3 regions of the Metabacillus hrfriensis genome follow, and region 1 is predicted to be linked to each of the others. Evidence: riboswitches for the same ligand, from Rfam matches in the RefSeq annotation. Region 1 holds a riboswitch; each other region holds the start of a gene.
The links. A riboswitch is a leader RNA that binds a small molecule or an ion and turns the genes downstream of it on or off. The one in region 1 is predicted to bind thiamine pyrophosphate.
Positions count from the first base shown of each region.

Region 1 (3,285 bases):
ATTCGATTTCATGCTTTTCTTTTTCATACTGGACTCTCCTTTTTCCAAAGTCAGGTTGCGAGCTAGCTGCTCATGTAAGTTTTCTATCAACTTACGGGTATAGCATAGCTTTATTAGTACTGTGTTGCAATCGCTTTCATGTTTGTTGTACACAGTTACTTTTTTTGTAACGAGCTTACATACAAAAAGAGTATAGAAGTTCTGAAATCCCTCTCATATTCTTTACCTCACCTCAAAAATTAAGTCTGAAAGGGTTTCTTTTATTGAAGTTTTAAGTTTCGTTCCCTTTGCCTTCATAAAAAAAAGTTTCTAGTATTTACTAGAAACCTCTTAGTACTAATGATTCATATACGTCAGGATAATGAAATCCAAAATAATGCTTAACGGAAATCTCGAACTCATATCTAATTCGCCATAATATCCGTTTGTAATATGTGCATGAAAAGTGAGATCAACTTCTTGTTCCAACCGGCTATTCCGTCGGCCAACGACGGCTATTGTCTTTACGTTCTTCTCTTTTAATATATTTGCAAACTCTAGTATATGTAATGTTTCTCCACTATATGATACTAAAATGGCTAAATCATTTTCAGATAAACTATTGGCCACGCATCTTAGTTCATCCCAATCTTCACGTGCACTGCAGATTCTTCCTGAAAAGGTAAGCTTTCTAGCAGCTTCCACACAAGTTGGAAGTGATGCCCCAACCCCAAAAAACTCAACATAATTACTTTCTTTAATATACGCTGCAGCTTTTTGAATCTTTTCTTCATTGAGATTCTGTAAGGTTTGCTCCATTTCTTTTTTTACTCGATCTATTTGAGTCAATATCGTATTAGAAGAAATAATATTTTCATCATCTTTATCATAATCAACATATTTACTTAACGTGTATTTTAAATCTTGGAATCCCTCGTAGCCTAACTGTTTACAAGTTCTGCTAATCGTTGCGGTTGATACAAATAATTCTTTGGCAAGATCATTCACATTGGACTGAACAACGAGATTCGGGTTTATTAAAATATAGTCTAATACCTGTTTCTCTAACTGGCTTAATTGATCTCTGCGTTGAGATAATCGCTTTAAGAATGTTTTCATCGTTCATCACCACTCTATATTATTCCTTATACTATAGCATATCCATGAAACTCTAAAACAAAAGCTTTTATTGGTATACAGTAATCTTGGGATCATCTTTTTTTCATCTTCAGTTCCATTTTAGTTAATCACATTACCAATGTCATTTTATGCAAATTCCAGAAAAAAGAGTCAGGATCATTTCTGATGGAATCAAAGTGGTACGGTGGATAATAAATTGATTCCTGCCGAAGGAAAACTAAAAGGTAAGCACGTAAAGATTCTGCCATCAATGTTGAGAGCAGTGAGAACTGCACTTTTTGATTGCTGTAAAATCTGATGTCAGCTGCAAATATACAGCTAGAATTGCGCTCTTTAATTATATTGAGGCCAATTAATCGAAGAATTTCTTGTGGGATTTATGGAGATTTTGAAATGATTCTTATTAAAGGTGTCTCATTATCCCGAAACTTCTAATCATAACTTCAGGGCTCTTTAACAAATGGAGTTAACAAAGTTTCATACTAATCCTGTAATTATAAATTGATTGACTTTAATAGAAAGCATGTGTACAGTAAATATTAAATTAATAGGAAGACCACTAGGGGAGCCATTTTATGGCTGAGACAGGAGTTATCCTGGACCCTTTGAACCTGATCTAGTTCATACTAGCGTAGGAAAGTGGAGTCCGTGTATGAATATATACAATTATTCTGCCGCTCCATTTTTGGAGCGGTTTTTTTCGTATTTAACTTATAGTAGCCGCTCCCTATAGTGTCTTCCCGTTATAACCAATAAGGGGGCTAAATATATGAGTTTTTCAGCAGAACTAAGAAAAGAAGCAAATCCTATCTTTCATGCGATTTTCGAACATCCTTTTGTCCAAGGAATTGCCAATGGGGAATTAAAAAAGGAACAATTAATTCATTATGTTAAACAGGACTTTGAATATTTGAGTTCCTTTATCAGAATCTATGGAATAGCGGTCTCGAAGTGTGAGAATCGTGAAGATATGGATATGTTTAATCAGCAAATTTCATTTATATTAAAAAGTGAAATCCACCCGCATAATAACTTTTGTCAAGTAGCGGGAGTTCCATATGAAGTATTACAAGGGTATCCGTTATCACCATCTTCCCATCATTACATACGTCATATGCTTACAGTTGCACACGAAGGAACACTAGGGGAAATTTTAGCTGTCTTATTACCATGTCCGTGGACATATTGGGAGATTGGGAAAAGAATATTAAATGAAGTTAATCCAGACCGCTCTCATCCATTTTATGATTGGATAAATTTTTATGGGAATCGTACAGATTCGATTACAACCAAATTTTGTGACCGGATAGATGAGTGGGCAAAGGAAGCAACAGAGAGAGAAAAAGAAAAGATGAAAGAACATTTTTTAATAAGTTGTCAGCTTGAATATATGTTTTGGGATATGGCCTATAAACTCGAAGAATGGCCTGTGAAAATGGAGGTAGTTAAGTGATGAGCTGGAAGATGAAAGAAGTAGTTCTTGCTGTCATTCTAGCGGTGGCTTGTGGAGTTATTTATTTAGGATGGTCTACTCTTTGGATTCCGATTTCCGCTATTGTGGGGCCGGTGGGCGCAGGATTTATGTTTGGGATTTGGGTGATTGCCAGTCCAATAGTAGCGTATATTATCCGAAAACCGGGTGCGGCGCTTATTGCAGAGGTTGCAGCGGCAGCAGTAGAGTTATTAACAGGAAGTCATTTTGGTCTATCGGCCCTTTTAATTGGCGTCTTTCAAGGTATTGGTTCAGAAATCGCATTCGCGATATTCAGATATAAACGCTACAACCTGTTTACATTAATGCTGTCTGGGGCTCTTGCAGCGGTTGGAAGCATGATCTATAACTTAATCGCCAACGGTTTTGGATATTACACGACAGAAGTATTTTTTGTTACGTTAGTAATTCATGTGATAAGCGGAATGATTCTCGGTGGCTGGTTAGCGAAAGCAGTCGTGGACTCACTGGCAAAAACAGGTGTTTTAGAACAATATGAAATTATGAAGGAAAAAAGGAAAAGGGAACACTTAAATGGAAATGTTTCTGGGATGTAAGGATCTATCTATTCGCTTTTATAATCGTTCTGAAAAAATACTAAGCAATATCACATTATCAATAAATAAAGGTGAGAAAGTATTAATACTAGGGCCTAGCGGGAGTGGGAAATCTAC
Region 1 is NZ_CP126116.1:4,079,381-4,082,665, reverse strand. It holds gene malX (maltose/glucose-specific PTS transporter subunit IIBC) at 1-27, opposite strand, end outside; gene QLQ22_RS20380 (MurR/RpiR family transcriptional regulator) at 337-1,098, opposite strand; TPP riboswitch at 1,671-1,774, shown strand; gene tenA (thiaminase II) at 1,889-2,572, shown strand; gene QLQ22_RS20370 (ECF transporter S component) at 2,572-3,168, shown strand; gene QLQ22_RS20365 (ABC transporter ATP-binding protein) at 3,146-3,285, shown strand, end outside.

Region 2 (3,285 bases), 1.3 Mb from region 1:
TTTGCTTCATTAACATCAGCGTTTTCGATGCTTGAAATTATAGTATCTGTAATCGCTAAAGGTGATGCTAATAAACGGATTAAATGGTCTTGGATCATTGGACTGACTATATTCGCAGTCGGAGTGCCATCTGCTTTATCATTTGGAATCTGGAGTGAAGTAAGCATTTTTGGAAAATCAATTTTCGATGCAGCTGATTATTTGGTCAGCAATATTTTGATGCCGATTGGCGCTCTGCTGATCTCCATCTTTGTTCCTTTGAAAATGAAAAAATCCATGCTTTACTCAGAACTTGCTAACGGTTCGTCTTTATCTAAAGGACTCTTTAACACTTGGTTCTTTTTAATGAGATATGTAGCTCCAATTGCTATTTTCCTTGTTTTGCTGGATGTTTTAGGAATCTGGAAACTACTTTCCCGTTAAATTAGGCTCTATCAAGCTTTCCCTCCGTATGTTAAAATAGGTAAAATTCAGAATGGAGGGTGATAAGCTTGGAGCACTTATCATTATTTATCATCATGTCGATCTTATTAATTTTATTGCCTGGACCTGATACAGCCATCGCTACTAAGAATACAATCACTGGCGGGAGGGCAGGAGGAATGAAAACAGTGTTCGGGACCTTGACAGCACTTTTAATTCATACTTTTGCAGCTGTGTTAGGTTTATCAGCACTTATTGTCAAATCAGCTTTTCTCTTTTCAATCCTGAAGTACGCAGGAGCTTGCTACCTCATTTATTTAGGACTTAAATCATTATGGACTCTAAAAAAACCGGGCAGAATACAAGATAGAGAAGAACAAAAGCCTGAAGCAAAACAAGTCAACTGTTATAGACAGGGATTTTTGACAAATCTCCTAAACCCTAAGGTAGCTGTTTTCTTTTTAACCTTTTTGCCGCAATTTTTGGAGCCGGGATCAAATACTTTTACACAGTTTATGATCATGGGATTAACATACACTATTCTTACTTTTATTTGGTTTATTATTTATATTTATTTGATTCATCAATTGAGTGCTTTCATGAAGAAGCCAGCTGTACAAAATTGGATGGAAGGCATTACCGGAGCAGTACTCATTGGATTTGGCATTAAATTAGCATTGGAAAGAAAGTAAAGACATCAGATATGATGTCTTTTTTATTTTGGCTGCCGATCTGGCTTGCTTTGAAAATACTTTTAGCACTAATAGGAACCAATAAACCAAGGAAGCTGGGTTCTTATTATTTGATTCACATAAATGAACCTGGAAAGGAATAATAATCCATTCCTGCCAAATCGGATCGAAAATTGAGGAAATAAAAATGATAATACAGTCTATTGTCTGAATCAATAGAAGCTGATGAAAAAAGAACTTGGTGATTGCCCGTTTTGAGTGCCTCATAGATTTTCTCCGAGTATGATTCCTGCATATAAAAATTGGACTTGAAATTGTGCCTTTATACATTCATTTGCCATTTCAGTTTGGGATTCCAATTATACTTATTTTCATTTTATTGATAAAAACAAAAGTGATGGAGAAAAAAAACAGCTGCTTAATGGTTGCAAATCCAGTGTCAGAAGAGTAGACTTTGAATCATAAAATAAAATAATGAAAACGGGAGCTTGTGGAATCAGGCTGAGAGTACGGCTATCTGCCGTAGACCGAATGAACCTGTTGGATAATGCCAGCGCAGGGATGTGATTCAGGGATACATATGAGCACTTTGCCGCGGCAGAGTGCTCTTTATTATGGGGAGGAAAAAATATGATAGAGCCTAAAACGATTGATGCGATTCTAGAAAAAGTAAGAAAAGAAAAACCTCTGGTGCACAATATTACAAACGTTGTGGTAACGAATTTTACAGCAAATGGCCTGTTAGCAATCGGAGCATCGCCGGTCATGGCTTACGCCAAGGAAGAAGTGGCGGATATGGCGAAAATTGCTGGGGCACTCGTATTAAATATTGGCACCTTAAACGAAGAAAATGTAGAAGCGATGCTGCTTGCAGGGAAATCTGCCAATAAGCATGGCGTGCCAGTCATTTTTGATCCGGTTGGTGCAGGCGCAACAAAATACCGTACTGAAACAGCACAAAAAATCGTAAAGGAACTGGAGATCACTGCAGTTAGAGGGAATGCTGCTGAAGTGGCAAATGTCGTTGGGGAGAGCTGGTCGATAAAAGGAGTCGACTCCGGTGACGGCGAAGGTGACATAATCGAACTTGCTGTAAAAGCTGCAAAGCAGTTAAACACTATTGCGGTCATTACAGGAAAACAGGATATTGTTTCAGATGGAGAAACAACATATATATGCAAAAATGGTAATTCTCTATTAACTAAAGTAACAGGTGCAGGCTGCTTGCTCACCTCTGTTATCGGCGCATTTTGCGCTGTTGAAAAAGATTATGTTCGTGCTTCTGCTGCAGCATTAGCGGTTTACGGGAGTGCTGCAGAACTTGCAGCTGAAGGAATTGAAGGTCCCGGAAGCTTTCAAATCGAGTTTTTAAACAATCTTTATACCATTTCAGCTGATAATATTCAAAAACTTTCTGCGCTTGAGGAGGTCAGCCATGTCAATCTCTAAAGCACTGACAATTGCAGGCTCTGACAGCGGAGGCGGAGCAGGAATTCAGGCGGATTTAAAAACGTTTCAGGAATTGAATGTATACGGAATGTCTGCCATTACAGCGGTTACCGCTCAAAACACACTAGGTGTACATGGTGTGTTTCCATTAACAGCGGACGCGGTTGTGCAGCAGATTGAAGCGATTGGCTCAGACATTGGAGCTGATGCCATTAAAACCGGAATGCTTTTTAATAGTGAAATTATTGAAGCTGTTTCTGAACAAATAAAGAGGTTCAATTGGAGCAAAGTGATTGTAGATCCCGTCATGATAGCCAAAGGCGGTGCTTCATTATTGCAGGATGAAGCAGTAGAAGCATTGAAAAATCATTTGCTTCCGCTTGCTTTGGTCGTTACTCCCAACATTCCAGAAGCTGAAGTGCTGACGGGTTTGAACATTCTCAATCTTGATGATCGTCAGACTGCTGCCAAAATCCTGCATTCTTTTGGCGTGAAAAATGTTGTGATTAAGGGAGGTCATGCTGAAAACGAGGAACAGTTAGTAGATTTGTTATTTGATGGAACAGAGTTCAGCTATTTTACAAGTGAACGTATTCATACAAAAAATACACACGGAACCGGCTGTACCTTCGCAGCTGCCATTACAGCCGAGATCGCAAAAGGAAAGTCAATTTATCATTCGGCAGAAACCGCCGTTGCGTTCATCCGGGAAGCGATAAAA
Region 2 is NZ_CP126116.1:2,755,385-2,758,669, reverse strand. It holds gene QLQ22_RS13725 (sodium-dependent transporter) at 1-423, shown strand, start outside; gene QLQ22_RS13720 (LysE family translocator) at 519-1,115, shown strand; TPP riboswitch at 1,586-1,694, shown strand; gene thiM (hydroxyethylthiazole kinase) at 1,746-2,564, shown strand; gene thiD (bifunctional hydroxymethylpyrimidine kinase/phosphomethylpyrimidine kinase) at 2,551-3,285, shown strand, end outside.
Region 2: it holds a riboswitch for thiamine pyrophosphate, as region 1 does, so the genes downstream of both, thiM (hydroxyethylthiazole kinase) here and tenA (thiaminase II) in region 1, are expected to answer to the same signal.

Region 3 (3,285 bases), 2.2 Mb from region 1:
TGTATTCCAGGTTCCTTCTTTCATCGTTGCCCCAATAACTATTGTTCCATCAAGCTTTGGCACAAGATAACAGCTTTCATGAAAAACAGTAGAAGATAGTTTTCCATCTTTCATTGTCACAGACAAACATTCGCCCTTAACAGGATGTACAAATATATTGCGTGTGAACTCCTTTATCAGCCGGCTGCTCCATGTGCCATTTGCAAGAATAAGAGCTTCGCAAAAAAACGTATCTTGAGGCGTTTCGATTTCATAGTGTGAGCCTTCAAATCTGCTGACTTTGTATACTGGTGTGTTTTCAAAGATTTTTCCGCTCATCAGCTGAATGGCTTTTGTAAAGGCTTTGCACAGCGCGGCTGGAGTAAGCTTTCCATCTTTTTCAATTTTCAGAGCCCCGTAAATCGCATCTGTTATGCCTTTTTCATATTCTTGGACTTTTTCTTTGGAATGCCATTCTACGTCCTTTTCAATTTCTGCTCTTTTTTTCAAAGAATCGGCTTCCTCAGCCGTCATTGCCAGTTTGTACATTCCATTGTATTGAAGCTGTATGTCAATTCCGCTTTCCAGCAGTAAATCATGAGCTAATTTTGGATAAAGCGCCTGGCTTTCTTTAGCAAACCTGAAAAAAGCATCATCCTTTTCAGTTTCAGTATGGGCGCCAAGCATACCCGCCGCAGCACTGGATGCTCCGCTGCCTGTTTTTCCGCTTTCAAATACCGCAACTCGAAGTCCGGCTTTCGCTAAATAATAGGCAGAGGCAAGCCCGATGACTCCTCCGCCGATAATGCCGGCATCAAATAAAGGCTTCAATGGCCCATCCCCCTTTTTAATTGATCAGCAAGTTCAAGTGCCGCATGACTTGGATGCTCCGCTGAAAAAACATAGGACATCACGGCTGCTCCCTCAATCTTTATATCTCTTAGATCAGGAATGACAGCAGGATTGATTCCTCCAATTGCAATGACTGGAATGCTGACAGATTCCGCTATTTCCGCAAGCTTGCTTATCCCTCTTGCTTCTAGACCATTTTTTGATGATGTTTGGAATACATGCCCGAAAAGGAGACGATCTGCCCCATTTTCAGCACAATATACTGCTTCAGCAGCAGTGTGGACTGAACAGCCTACCTCAAGATGCGGGAAGCGCTGTTTCACCAGTTTCACATTGAAGCTGTGCGATGGGAGCTGAACCTGATGCAAACCAGAAAGAACAGCTGCATCCACACGGTCATTCATGACAAGCTTTGATTTCGGAACCCCATTTTGATGGAGCTCTTCAATTAAGCTGATCAGTTCCCCAGCTGATTTATTCTTCTCTCTAATATGAATGGCATCTGCAGAGGTATGTATATCTGTGATGATTTTTACGAGCTCTGCAGCAGAGTGCCGTCCATCTGTGACAAGGTGCAATTTCACTTTTGCATCAGCATGGTTTGTGTCTCATCCCACGCTTCCATCTTTTCCGCCATATCCCAAAAACGATATTCATACATCGAGCTGATGAGGAAGTTTTCCTTCATCATTTGTCTCTCGTGATCGCTTGCACGCAGAGCAAGCTCGTCAAATCTTGCAATCTGCTCGAGGACAAGCTCTTTAAACCAATCACCGTGATAAGTCGCAATCCATTTCTCATAAACTTCATCACCAGGCTTGCAATCTTTCAGGTGCTCCCCGACTTCATAATAGAGCCAATAGCATGGAAGCAGAGCTGCAATGATTTCACCAAGATTTCCTGTCGCAACTGAACGGTACATATGGGAGGTGTAAGCATACGCAGTTGGCGATGGCTTAAACTCCTTCCGTTCGGTGTCTGTGATTCCAAGCAGGACAGAAAATTGCTGATGCAAAGAGAGCTCTGCTTCATAGGTTCCCTGTGAATGAACGGACATCCGGTATGTTGTATGAAGGTCAGGGGCCATCGCCCCTGCAAAAGCCTGCACTTTTGCAAAATGCGTTAAGTAATAAGAATCCTGCATCACATAGTATTTAAATTTCTCCTTTGAAAGGCTGCCTTCGCCAATTCCTTTTACAAAAGGATGTTCAAAGCTTCCTTCCCACCATTTATCTGCATACTCCCGGCATTCTTTTGAAAATGACATGTTTTGTTCCTCCTCATTTTTAGTATAAAAACGGCAAAAAACCACTTTTCGCATAGAAAAGTGGTGTATGAATAGACCTTTACACCACTTCCCTACGCTGGTTTTAGCCAGATCAGGTTCGGAGGGTCTTGAAGGCAAACTTCAATCTCAGCCCTTCTAAAAGGGCTCCCCTAGCGGTTGTTTATATATTATTTTAGAAATATTTACATGTACATCATACCATGCTCAAAGAAACTTTCAAGTCAAAATTATCAACTTTTATGGAACTCAAGCTCTTGCCTGAGCTCATCCACATATTCAGCTGATCCAGTCAGAATCAGTAAATCTCCGCGTTTCAGCTCTGTATCGCCATGCGGCACAATCGATTCATTTTCCCTGAAAATACGGACAAAAATAACGTCGCCTGTAAATGGAAAGCTGCGGAGCACCATGCCATCGTAGCGTCTGTTGTTCATTTTTATCTGATAAAGAGCTGAATCGTTATTGGTCAGAATCTTCATGATGCCAGGTGCTTCAATAAGAGCCCTCAGCAAGGTTTTGGTAGAAAGCAGAACAGAGAAGACATCAATGTCTTTCGCTCTTAGCTGCTCGTCTAATAATGGTGATGAGATGCTTGCAATCACCCGTCCAACTTCAACCTCTTTTGCAAACATGGCGATTTCAGCATTCGTATCCTCATCTCCTGCAGCAGCAATAAGGATATCAGCTTCAAATACTCCCTGGGACTGCAGGGTCTCAATTGAGTAATCTTCAAGCTCCTCAATATGAAACAATGATTCAGCGATCTGCTGTTCATTTTTATCGACATAAGTATGATACACCGTCGTATCGTACATCTTCGGATTTAACTCGCGTGTCACCGGCAGTGTCATTTGATTGGCTCCTATAAAAGCTACCTTCAGCTTCTTTTGCGAAGACAGCTGTTCAGGGAAAAGCTTCTTAAATCCAATCGGAGTAAAAATACTCGTCAGAACAGCCGTTAAAATGAGCGCACCTGACATTTGTGCATCAATCACATTTACTCTTTCTCCAATGGTAGCTGCCGCAATAACAAGGGAAAGGGTTGATGTCAGCAAAAATCCTGAAGCAAGCGTTGTTTTTGTGTCATACCATCTCTTCAGTAAATAAATCGGCACAATTTTAGAGATCAGCAAGGCAATAAACAGCAATGGGATCAGCATTAAAAT
Region 3 is NZ_CP126116.1:1,245,731-1,249,015, reverse strand. It holds gene thiO (glycine oxidase ThiO) at 1-810, opposite strand, end outside; gene tenI (thiazole tautomerase TenI) at 807-1,415, opposite strand; gene tenA (thiaminase II) at 1,412-2,098, opposite strand; TPP riboswitch at 2,171-2,280, opposite strand; gene QLQ22_RS06110 (monovalent cation:proton antiporter family protein) at 2,350-3,285, opposite strand, start outside.
Region 3: it holds a riboswitch for thiamine pyrophosphate, as region 1 does, so the genes downstream of both, tenA (thiaminase II) here and tenA (thiaminase II) in region 1, are expected to answer to the same signal.